DNA from 4 places in the Colwellia aquaemaris genome. Region 1 is predicted to be linked to each of the others. Evidence: predicted binding sites of a transcription regulator. Region 1 holds the regulator's gene; each other region holds the start of a gene.
What was found. The regulator LexA, encoded in region 1, represses DNA repair genes until DNA is damaged. The targets are predictions, from matches to a motif close to TACTGTATNNNNATACAGTA.

Region 1 (3,219 bases):
GATAGCACTATATCGATTACTCCTACTATTGAAAGTTCACATAGTATTGATTCATATCAGTGGCAATGGACGTCTGATCAAGAATTGCACTTACTTACACCAAATAATAAAACTTTAAGCATCTCGGCACCTAGAGTCGAATCTGATATGAGTGGGCAATTGTCACTTACAGTCACGATGGGGCAGCTTAGCAAAACTGTCAGCGCTGAATTAAAAATTAAAAATGATATAACATTGAGTGAAATGAATTACACCATTTCACGACTTGTTGCAGTGAAAGGGCAAGCCATTAACTTTAATGTGATAACCGAAGATTATGAACAGATTAAAGAGTGGTATTGGGGTACCTCGGGTGTTCAAGGTGTTAAAGTTAGTGATTCGAAGCAGCACTTTGAAGTTATCGCTCCAGGAGTAAGTGGCCAGCAAACACTGAGCATCATTTACCGTGCTAAATTAGTCGACAATTCTGAAGTCCTTAAAACGGCTAATGTAACAATACTCTCTGAAGCTATCGCTAGAACATCTTTATCTTTAGATACTTCGGCAGAGATTGTTGTGCATGAGGGCGTTGAAACCCAAGTAAACTTAACCTTTACTGATGATCACGGTCTTGTAGATGCAATGTCTCTTGATACCACTAATACCAGCAATACTTTCGACGTAGCTGAGGTGATACGTACTGATGAAGGCATTCAGTTGAAGTTGCAAGTAGATAACTTTATCTTTGATTTTGAACATACTGATTACTTGTTCTTAAACGTTAACTATGGAGATTATCAATTACCATTTTTTATTAAAGTGAAAATGAAAGTTGATTAAAGTGTAATTACATTACAATAAATCATAACTTGCGTTTATTTACAGCCTGTATACAATGACAGTGATACTGTTTAAAAATACAGGCTGCCTAATCGTTGCTTAAGGAAAAAATATGCGCCCTTTAACACCCAGACAACAACAGATATTTGATCTGATCCGAGAAAAAATTTCTGAAACCGGCATGCCACCAACACGTGCGGAAATTGCTGAATTTTTTGGCTTTAAGTCGGCTAATGCCGCAGAAGAGCACTTAAAGGCACTTGCTAAAAAGGGCTATATAGAAATGTTGCCAGGCACTTCGCGCGGTATTCGTTTAGCAGAAGAGTTTGCTGAAGAAGAAGGTTTACCTTTGATTGGCCGAGTTGCTGCTGGTGAACCAATTCTTGCGCAAGAACATGTTGAAGAGCATTACAAAATTGATGGTAGTTTATTTCACCCAGCAGCCGATTATTTACTACGCGTAAATGGCGAAAGTATGAAAGACATTGGTATTTTGGATGGCGATTTGTTGGCGGTACATCAAACTACCGATGTAAAAAATGGTCAAGTGATTGTTGCACGGGTCGAAGAAGACGTAACAGTTAAACGCTTTAAACGCGAAGGTAACCTTGTTTATTTGCATGCTGAAAATGAAGATTTTTCACCAATAGAAGTTGATTTAACCTCGCAACATTTTAATGTTGAAGGTATTGCGGTTGGTGTTATTCGCGCTGCTGACTGGATGTAAATTCTATTTTTATTTCCTACTATCAAGGTTAACTTTTGTTTTATTATTGTGCAGGTTTCTAAAGGTGCTTACATTTTAAACCTGCACTTTCCCTTCTTTAAGTTTGTTTCCTTTCTTTAAGGTTTGTTTTTTAAGAATAATTATCATTCTTACTCCTGAAACGCTCATGTAGATTGTTTTTTATACGATTTTGGTGAGGAGCTTTTATTAAATTTTCGGTATGATGATCACATGCTGAATAAAAATTAAACATACCTCTGAAGCCTTTAAAAATGCACGAAAATCCCGATTTAGGGTTATTACTCTATTGTATTTATTAGGTTTTATTATTTATGCTTTTTAAATTTTAAATTGACCCAGATCAAGTTTTAAGTAATTCTAGTCTAGAAAACGTACAAATATAACAATAGGGCGCAATTGATGGTTGTTCAAAATTGCACCGCTTAAATAATAATAAATGTATGAGCAAAATCACTGGTTTATCACAATAAATTAAAGATTAACTGCTGTTTTTGCCTTAAAGGGTGAAGGAGATGTCGAGTGAAAAGACGTAACCTAGGTTTGCTGTTGCTAGGGGGCTTGTTATCTAGTTCAGTTTGGGCAGATATGCCGCTGAATTTGACCAAAGGTGTTACGGACGTTAGTAGAGACGTATATGATTTACATATGTTGGTGCTCTACATCTGTACGGCTATTGGTGTTGTGGTATTTGGTGCCATGTTTTGGTCTATGGTATTCCACCGTAAATCAAAAGGGGTTAAACCAGCAACCTTCCATGAAAGCACAAAAATTGAAATTCTCTGGACGGCAATACCTGTCGTTATTCTAATCGCCATGGCAGTGCCTGCAACGTACACGCTCATCGAAATGGAAAATAATGATGACGCCGATTTAACCGTGCAAATTACTGGTTCACAGTGGAAGTGGCATTATAAATATTTTGATCAAGATATTGAGTTTTATTCAGTACTTTCGACTCCTAGAGAGCAATACGAAAACCTTGACGGCAGCTCTGCTGAAAAAGGTGAAAATTACTTACTCGAAGTTGACCGACCTTTAGTTATCCCAACCAATAAAAAAGTTCGGTTTGTGATCACCTCAGATGATGTTATTCATGCATGGTGGGTGCCGGCATTTGCTGTTAAGCAAGATGCAAACCCTGGCTTTATTAATGAAGCATGGACCAAAGTTGACAATCCGGGCACGTATCGTGGCCAATGTGCGGAGCTATGTGGTAAAGACCACGGCTTTATGCCAATTGTTGTTGAAGTTAAATCTGAAGCAGATTATGCACTTTGGATTGAAGAGCAAAAACAATTGAAAGCGAACGCGGCAGCTGCTGAAGCTGCGTCTTTAAATGCCTCAGTTTCTATGGATGAATTAATGCAGTTAGGTGAAACAACCTACACTGCTTATTGTGCCGCTTGTCACCAAGTCAGCGGTCAAGGTTTACCACCTGCATTTCCAGCGCTTAAAGGCAGTGCTATAGCAACAACAGGGCCAGTAAGTGAACATATTGATATTGTTTATAACGGTAAAGCGGGCACTGGTATGCAAGGTTATGGCAAGCAATTGAGCTTAAAAGAAATTGCTGCTGTTGTAACTTATGAACGTAATGCCTGGGGTAACAATACCGGCGATGCTGTGCAAGCAGCTGATGTTAAAGCCGCCGT
Region 2 (3,219 bases), on a different contig from region 1:
GGATAAAATTACGAAACAACATTCGCATTAGTTTTTCTAATGATTGATATAAATTTATTTCGTTTGTTCAATTAGACTAATAGCACTAAAATGCACTCGTTTTCTGAGCTAACGCAGAATATTTATTTCGCTGATGAATATTTCCAATAACTCATGAAATTTTGAATAGGTATGTATACCTTTCTCTCTGACATATTTCCTGGAAACCTAATTTCCTTCTATCAACTTACATTCTAAGTTGGCCCACATAGTTTTATGTGGGCTTTTTTTTGTCTAAAATTTACTGATTACTACCTAGTAACGCAGTTTTTCTGCGGCACAAAATGCCTTAATGAAAAACGATTAATATATTCTAAAATGAAAAAAGCACCCGAAGGTGCTTTAAAATCTGTCGGCTATTTAACCTGAGCTCAAGTTATTTATTTTCCGGAAAATCTAAACCAAAATGTAAATAGGCTCTATTAGTTGCTATTCGCCCTCGTGGTGTACGCTGTAAAAAACCTTGCTGAATAAGAAATGGCTCTAACACATCCTCAATAGTTTCACGCTCTTCGCCAATTGCTGCGGCAACATTATCTAAGCCAACTGGCCCACCACCGAATTTGTCTATAATCGCTTCAAGTAGCTTGCGATCCATTAAATCAAAACCTTCGTTATCAACTTCTAGCATGTCTAGCGCTCTCGCAGCAGTTGATTTACTTACCACACCTCGCGTTTTAACATCAGCATAATCCCTTACACGACGTAATAAACGATTAGCTATTCGCGGTGTACCTCGCGAGCGTTTGGCAACTTCAAAAGCCCCTTCTTGATCTATTTCTAAATTTAAAAACTGGGCTGAACGCATCACTATTTCAGTTAAATCTTTGGTACTATAAAACTCTAGACGCTGTACTATGCCAAAGCGATCTCTTAATGGCGAGGTTAGCGCGCCAGCTCGCGTGGTGGCGCCTATTAAGGTAAATGGTGGCAAATCAAGTTTTATCGATCTAGCTGCCGGCCCTTCTCCAATCATGATATCAAGCTGGTAATCTTCCATTGCCGGATAAAGAATTTCCTCTACCACTGGGCTTAAACGGTGAATTTCATCAATAAATAAAACATCGTTTTCTTCTAAATTTGTTAATAAAGCGGCTAAATCTCCTGCTTTTTCTAACACAGGGCCTGATGTCGTACGTATGTTTACGCCCATTTCATTAGCAACGATATTAGCAAGTGTGGTTTTACCTAAACCCGGCGGACCAAAAATAAGTAAGTGATCTAACGGCTCCTCGCGTTTTAATGCGGCGGCAATGAAAATTTCCATTTGCGACTTTACATGGTCCTGACCTGTGTAGTCAGATAACATTTTTGGTCTAATAGCCCTGTCGACCGTTTCATCTTCGCGGCTCGCTACAGGTTCAATTAATCGATCAGCTTCTATCATTTCTTACTCATTGGGTAATTACTTTTTACGAATATGCGCGATTGCTACTTATAAAATACAAGGCTAACTAACGAGCAGGAATAGCTATAACATTGCTTTTAAGGCATCTCGGATCAAGTCTTCACTATTTTTATTTGCTTCAAATACCGCTTTAACGGCTTTATCAGCTTGTTGTTGACTATACCCTAAAGACACTAAAGCGTTAATAGCATCTCCTTTCGCATCGTTAACAAAATGACCTTCTTGTTTAGCATCCAAAGGCATCATTTCTGATAAAGCAGTACTACTGTCTGTTTGCCAATCTTTTAACCTATCGCGCATTTCTATTAAAAGGCGTTCAGCCGTTTTCTTACCGACACCTGGTATTTTGACAATTGTAGTTAAATCGTCATGAATAACACAACTTACAAATTGATCAGCCGACATGCCTGACAGGATAGCTAATGCTAATTTAGGGCCAACGCCATTCACTTTGATCAACAAACGAAAAAGTTTGCGTTCCACTTTATTAGCAAAGCCATATAGCAATTGTGCATCCTCTCGGACAACAAAATGGGTATATACAATAGCTTCTTGATTTAACTCGGGTAGCGCATAAATACTGGTCATTGGCATAGTTACTTCATAACCTATGCCATGACACTCCATTAAAATTTCAGGAGCTGTTTTTTCAACTAATGTACCGCGTAAACGTCCTATCACAACCTAACCTTTAACTTAAAGATATAATGCCGCCACCATACCACTAGATATTTATACAGTAAAGTTTATCCTGGTTTATTTAGTCGTTATTTTTGAAGCTAATGACTGAAATGCTTAACTAGCGCAAGCGACCGCGTACAGTTTTGCTTGCTTGGCCTGACATTTTTGAAATGGAATCATGACTATGCGCATGACATAAAGCCACCGCTAATGCGTCGGCGGCATCAGCTTGCGGCGTCCTCGGCAATTTTAAAATGGTTTTAACCATATGTTGCACCTGCGCTTTATCGGCCGCACCAGTCCCGACAACGGACTGCTTTATTTGTCTTGCTGAATATTCAGCAACATCAAGCCCGGTATTGGTTGCCGCTACAATCGCTGCTCCACGTGCTTGTCCTAATTTCAGTGCGCCACCAGGGTTTACGCCCATAAACACTTGTTCAATGGCAAACATATCCGGTTGAAATTGCAAAATAAGCTCACTAACACCGGCAAATATGGTCTGTAGCCGCGCACCTAAATCATCACCGGCAGCAATTGCCTTAATACAGCCACTGCCTAGGTAAGTAAAGTTTCGACCACTTTGTTTAATTACACCGTAGCCGGTTAGCCGAGAGCCGGGGTCAATTCCTAAAATAATACTCAAAAATCATTTGCCTTTTAAAAGCGTTAAATAATTCTAATCAAAAAAAACGCACCAATAAAGCTAATCTAGCATTTACTGGTGCGCTTTTATTTTCTCCTATCAACAATTTGTTAATAGGTAATTCTAAAGAATACTCTATTCTGCTTGTTCGTCCGTTGCAGGCTCTTCTGACAAACGAGAAATACCAAGTTCAGCTAACTGTGCTGGATTGGCTTGACCTGGAGCATTAGTTAATGGACATGCTGCCGTTGTTGTTTTCGGAAATGCCATAACATCACGAATTGAACTAGCACCAGTCATAAGCATAACTAAGCGGTCTAAACCAAATGCTAAACCAGCATGTGGTGGCGCGCCGTATTGTAATGCTTCAAGCAGGAAGCCAAATTTCTCTTCAGCTTCTTCATCGCTAATACCTAAAATTCTAAATACTGCCGCTTGCATGTCT
Region 3 (3,219 bases), on a different contig from region 1:
CGGCTCTCAAGATACATTTTATGTTGGTAACCTCAAAGGAGTTGGTCGTATTTACCAGCAAACCTTCGTTGATACTTACAGCAAAGTGGCTTTTGCCAAGCTCTATACGACTAAAACACCGATCACAGCAGCAGATATATTAAATGATAAAGTCCTACCGTATTTCGAGCAGTATGAGCTTCCTATGCTACGGATTTTAACTGACCGTGGGACTGAATATTGTGGTCGTGTCGACCACCATGATTATCAGCTATATCTAGCGATTAACGATATTGACCACACCAAAACTAAAGCTATGTCACCACAAACAAACGGTATCTGCGAGCGGTTCCACAAAACCATTCTAAATGAGTTCTATCAAATTACCTTTAGAAAAAAGCTGTATGCTGATATGGATGAGTTACAAAAAGATCTGGACGAATGGATAGATTACTACAACAATGAACGAACACATCAAGGAAAAATGTGCTGCGGACGAACTCCGCTGGAAACATTAATTGATGGTAAATCGATTTGGGCTGAAAAGAATTTAGCTCAAATCTAAACTGACAAAACACCGTCAAAAACGGGTAACTGTCAGATCAGGTCTGAGCTACTACACATAAAAATTCAAAATTTTAGCTAAACTATTATCCTTGATTTTCTGCCTCTTTTTCTTGACTAACACTTTTCTTCGTCAAAAAAATTTCACGTAAGCGTCCATCAATTTCTTGTGCTATTTCAGGGTTTTCTTTTAAGAACTTAACTGAATTCGCTTTACCTTGGCCTATTTTGTCGCCTTTATAGCTATACCAAGCACCGGCTTTTTCTACCATTTCATTTTTAACACCCAAGTCAATTAATTCACCTAAGCTATTAATACCTTCACCATAAAGTATTTGAAATTCTACTTGTTTAAATGGTGGCGCTACTTTATTTTTAACCACCTTAACACGAGTTTCATTGCCAACGATTTCGTCACCATTTTTAACAGCACCAATACGGCGAATATCTAAACGAACTGAAGAATAGAATTTAAGTGCATTACCACCAGTGGTAGTTTCTGGGTTACCAAACATGACACCAATTTTCATACGAATTTGGTTAATAAAAATTAGCATGGTGTTTGACTGTTTCAAATTACCAGTCATTTTACGCATTGCCTGACTCATCATCCGGGCGGCCAATCCCATGTGAGAATCTCCGATATCACCTTCTATTTCTGCTTTAGGAGTTAATGCTGCCACTGAATCAACAACAATGACATCTACAGCTCCTGACCTTGTAAGCATGTCACAAATCTCTAACGCTTGCTCACCAGTATCAGGTTGTGACACTAATAATTCATTAATATTCACACCTAGTTTTTCCGCATAAATAGGATCAAGAGCATGTTCAGCATCGACAAATGCACATATTTTGCCATTACGCTGTGCCTCAGCAATAACCTCAAGTGTTAGCGTCGTTTTACCACTAGATTCCGGGCCATAAATTTCGATAATACGCCCCATAGGTAAACCACCAGCTCCTAAAGCAATATCTAAACCTAAAGATCCAGTAGAAATAGTCTCTACATCCATTGATCTATTTTCACCCAACTTCATAATTGAACCTTTACCAAATTGTCTTTCAATTTGATTTAGTGCTGCTGCTAAAGCTTTATCTTTGTTTTCAGTTGCTGACATAATTAAGAATCTCGTTCTGTAAGGGTTATTTAAATATTATTTGTATATACATTTAGAGAAATGAATATACAAATAATTTCTAACTAAAAGGTTATGCTACTAAGTCAAACCTAACATCCTGTAAGCCCATGTGCGAGTCGCCCATGTCACCCTCAATTTCAGCCTTTGGTGTTAGGGCTGCAACTGAGTCAACCACAATAACGTCAATAGCACCTGAACGCGTTAACATGTCACAAATTTCAAGCGCTTGCTCACCAGTATCAGGTTGTGAAACCAGCAAGTCATTGATATTTACCCCAAGCTTTTCAGCATAAATAGGGTCAAGTGCATGCTCGGCATCAACGAATGCACACACTTTACCATTGCGTTGCGCTTCAGCAATCACTTCAAGCGTAAGTGTTGTTTTACCACTTGACTCAGGACCATAGATTTCGACTACACGTCCTAAAGGCAAACCACCAGCACCCAACGCAATATCTAAACCTAGCGAGCCTGTTGAGATAGTTTCAACATCCATACTACGGTTATCACCTAACTTCATGATTGAACCTTTACCAAACTGACGTTCAATTTGGCTTAAGGCAGCGGATAATGCTTTTTCTTTGTTATCGTTCATTTTATGCTCCACAATGATTTAGGTGGTTAATTTGTTTTGATGACGCAAAGTATACTGTATAGTCGTACAGTATCAAGGTTTTTATCAAATTATTTTTTTTCTAACTAAAATCAAAACAATTGATACTTTTTAAGCGTTGAAAAATAACAACTTTTTAATAAATAGTAACTTTTTAAAATTTTCAGAAAAAAAGTTACTATTGCAATTTACAGTAGCTTTGTAAGAGAGCTTTTCCTGTATAGGCGTAACGATATTTGTAAAAAATAATAATATCTAATCGCCAGCCTTGTGGCATAATCTCTTCCACTAAATACTTTGATGAATTTACGAGTTTACACATTTCAATGACAACAATAACGCCAGATCTTTCCGCTCACACGCCAATGATGCGTCAATATCTCACCATCAAAGCAGAATTTCCTAATATATTGATTTTTTACCGTATGGGTGACTTTTATGAATTATTTTTTGATGATGCAAAAAAAGCATCTGATCTTTTAGATATTTCATTAACTGCTCGTGGAAAAACGGGTGGTAACGCAATCCCAATGGCAGGCGTTCCTTATCATGCCGTTGAAGGCTATCTAGCAAAGTTAGTGCAACTTGGTGAATCCGTCGCAATTTGTGAGCAAGTTGGCGATCCCGCTACCAGTAAGGGCCCTGTTGAACGTAAGGTTGTTCGCGTAGTCACCCCAGGTACTGTTAGCGATGAAGCATTACTTACCGATCGCCAAGACAATTTAATTGTCGCTGTTCATCAAACACAGCAAGGCTTTGGCTTAGCATATTTAGATATGACTAGCGGTCGCTTTGTATTAATTGAACCTAACACTGAAGAGCAAGTGTTAGCTGAACTTCAGCGATTATCGCCAGCAGAATTATTATACCCAGAGTCATTATCATCCAATAACATTATTGCTGGCCGTAAAGGTTTACGCA
Region 4 (3,219 bases), on a different contig from region 1:
GATTGATTAAAAACATACGCGGGATAAAACTGAGCAAGGTATTGACGCACAATCAGAAAATAAACATTCTTCTCAAACGGATTTAAAGAAATATTATCGGCTGATTTTTCAGTAGGAATTATCGCATGATGAGCGCTGACTTTAGCGTTATTCCATGCTTTGCTTTTCAACACAGCATTAGCATTTTTGGCAAATACACCGTAACTTTCATTAGAATTCGCCAACATAGCAATAATACTTTTCGCCTGATGATGGTGATCAGTCGGTAAGTAACGACAATCAGAGCGCGGGTAAGTAATTAATTTATGTTTTTCATACAATGACTGACAAACATCTAACACCAATTTCGCATTTAACGAATAGATTTTCGCGGCATCAATTTGCAAGGCAGATAAGTTATAAGGTAACGGCGCGGCTTGTTTTTTCTCTTGTTCGCTAACCGAAGTAACCTCTGCAGGTTGGTTTTCAATTCTGCTAACTACATTTTCAGCTAAAGCACGATTAAGCACTCGCCCTTCTTCATCCATATAAGGCTGACACGCTTCACTCGGTTGCCACTTGGCAATAAATGCTTGCTGGTTGGCAGATTGTAAATGGGCATGAACATCGTAAAACTCTTTCGCTACAAAATTGTCGATTTCTTGCTGACGCCTAACCACCAAACCTAAAATAGGTGTTTGTACTCGGCCAACTGAAAGTACGCCATTAAAGCCCGCCTTTTGGCCTTGTAAGGTATAGGCGCGGGTTAAATTTAAGCCGTATAACCAATCAGCCCGAGAACGCGCTAACGCAGAAATAGACAAAGGCATAAAATCTTGATTGCTACGCAAGTTTGCTAAAGATTTTTTAACCGCCGGCAAGTTTAAATCACTAATTAACAAACGCTTAATTTGCTGTTTTTTAGTTTTAGATACTTTTAAGAAATCAATTACTTCATCAACCAGTAATTGCCCTTCTCGGTCAGGATCACCGGCGTGAATAATTTCATCCGCTTGCTTAACTAATTTTCGCAAAACCGTTAACTGCGCACGAGTTTGGGTTTTCGGTTTTAACTGCCATTGCGTGGGTATGATAGGTAAATGCTGCATTTGCCATTTTTTATATTGCTCATCATATTGTTCAGGGTCGGCTTGTTCTAACACATGACCAATACACCAACTCACCACATCACCATTACTTAGCTCAATATAGCCTTTTTGGTTTTTCTGTGGTTTTGGTAATGCCGCAGCAATGGCGCGGCCTAAACTGGGTTTTTCAGCAATATATAATTTCAAAGCAAATACGGTAAATAAACAGTTAAAAGTAATATCTTTTCATAGCATAGCAGCTAAAACTGTTTATTTATACAGTAGGATGTTTTGCCGTAGATAAATGAGTGCTAATCGAGCACTTTATCTAGAGCCGTTAACCAACCTTGATAATGACGAGCGCGACTTTCCTCGCTCATTTTAGGGCAGAACTTACTTTCAACTTGCCAATATTCAGCCGCTTGTTCAACATTTTCGAATAAGCCTTGCTGTAAGCCAGCCAGCAATGCCGCACCTAGCGCAGTAGTTTCAATCACTTTTGGTCGCTCAATCACTAAATTTAAAATATCACTAAGAAACTGTAATAGCCAATCATTAACCACCATGCCACCATCAACTCGAAGTTGTGTGGTATCAATACCATCTTGTTTTAACGCTTCTAATAAATCTTGGGTTTGATAAGCGACAGAGGCCAAAGCTGCGGTAACAATTTCGGTAATGCCTGAATCTCGTGTTAGTCCAACAATGGCGCCGCGAGCATCAGGCTGCCAATGTGGCGCGCCTAAGCCAGTAAACGCAGGCACAAGATAAACATGATTTTCTGCCGTCATTGACTCGGCAAGCGCTTGGCTTTGTTCAACATTATCAATTAGTTTTATACCATCGCGTATCCATTGCATGGTGGCACCAGCCATAAAAATACTGCCTTCAAGCGCGTAAGTTATTTCGCCAGCTAAGCGATACGCTATGGTGGTTAGCATTTTATGTTGTGAGTATTGCGCTTGTTTGCCAGTATTTACCATCACGAAACAACCCGTGCCATAGGTACTTTTCATCATGCCTTTTTCAAAACACGCTTGGCCAACTAACGCTGCTTGTTGATCGCCAATCATAGCGCTAATGGCAATTGACTGACCAAAGTGTTCTGTGGTCGTAACACCAAAATCATCGGCACTATTTTTGACTTCTGGCAGCAGGGCTTTAGGAATATTAAATAGGGTTAATAGCTCATCATCCCAGCAATTATCAATAATATTGAACAGCATGGTACGAGAGGCATTGGTAGCATCGGTGGCGAAAGTTTTTCCCTTGGTTAAGTGCCAAAGTAAAAAAGTGTCCACTGTGCCGAAACATAACTTTCCGGCTTCTGCTTTTTCACGAGCGCCAGCAACATTATCTAACAACCATCCGATTTTACTGGCTGAAAAATAAGGATCTAGCAGTAAGCCTGTTTTGTCTTTTACTTTAGCAACAATGTCTGCATTTTGCTGTAGATTCTTACAGCGCTCTGCTGTACGCCTATCTTGCCAAACAATGGCATTATAAATCGGCTCCCCCGTGCTTTTATCCCACACTAAAGTAGTTTCACGTTGATTAGTAATGCCGATGGCTAGAATATCTTCAGCCTGCAAAGCGCTTTTAGCGATAACTTTTCGACAGGTTGCAAGCGTAGTTTGCCAAATGGCTTTTGGTTGATGTTCAACCCAACCATCGTCAGGAAATATTTGTTCAAACTCTTCTGAGGCACTGGCAATTAAGTCGCCAGCAGCATTAAAAATAATGGCACGGCTGCTTGTAGTACCTTGATCAATTGCTAGCAGGTAGGATGTTTTCATTACAGGTTTTCTCTTAATTCGCCAGCGCTAAAAAATGTTTGTTGATTTTAACTAAGGCTTTTTTCATCGCTTGTGACAATAAAAACTCAACCAATTTATCAGGCAGCCATTTAGGCGCTTCACATACAATAGTATAGCGAACCAATGTAGAAGAAGGACTTTGTTCTTCAAGATAGATATTACCTTGATGACCACGCAGCGGACGGTCACCAACAATGGCATAGCGAATATGGTTATCGTTAGCGATCAATATTTGCTCAGAAAATTTAACACCTGCGACGTTTAAATTACGAATAGCGCCTTTGCCGCCAAAAACTTCACCGTCATCGGCGGTTTTAGCAATTGAAAACTTGGCA

Region 2: a site for LexA is predicted at 2,170-2,189, ahead of ruvA (Holliday junction branch migration protein RuvA). Genes of this name have one in related genera too.
Region 3: a site for LexA is predicted at 1,699-1,718, ahead of recA (recombinase RecA). Genes of this name have one in related genera too.
Region 4: a site for LexA is predicted at 1,332-1,351, ahead of AC27HL_RS15600 (DNA topoisomerase III). Genes of this name have one in related genera too.

The regions. Positions count from the first base shown of each region.
Region 1 covers NZ_BAAJLV010000009.1:98,031-101,249, reverse strand. Annotated here, with positions in the region: gene AC27HL_RS18115 (Ig-like domain-containing protein) at 1-819, shown strand, start outside; gene lexA (transcriptional repressor LexA) at 932-1,546, shown strand; gene coxB (cytochrome c oxidase subunit II) at 2,087-3,219, shown strand, end outside.
Region 2 covers NZ_BAAJLV010000002.1:704,932-708,150, reverse strand. Annotated here, with positions in the region: gene ruvB (Holliday junction branch migration DNA helicase RuvB) at 416-1,426, opposite strand; gene ruvA (Holliday junction branch migration protein RuvA) at 1,511-2,128, opposite strand; gene ruvC (crossover junction endodeoxyribonuclease RuvC) at 2,247-2,774, opposite strand; gene aspS (aspartate--tRNA ligase) at 2,910-3,219, opposite strand, start outside.
Region 3 covers NZ_BAAJLV010000002.1:562,907-566,125, reverse strand. Annotated here, with positions in the region: gene AC27HL_RS08870 (IS481 family transposase) at 1-544, shown strand, start outside; gene recA (recombinase RecA) at 630-1,664, opposite strand; partial or broken gene AC27HL_RS08860 (ATPase domain-containing protein) at 1,783-2,280, opposite strand; gene mutS (DNA mismatch repair protein MutS) at 2,625-3,219, shown strand, end outside.
Region 4 covers NZ_BAAJLV010000006.1:22,441-25,659, reverse strand. Annotated here, with positions in the region: gene AC27HL_RS15600 (DNA topoisomerase III) at 1-1,274, opposite strand, end outside; gene glpK (glycerol kinase GlpK) at 1,379-2,863, opposite strand; gene AC27HL_RS15590 (SRPBCC family protein) at 2,877-3,219, opposite strand, start outside.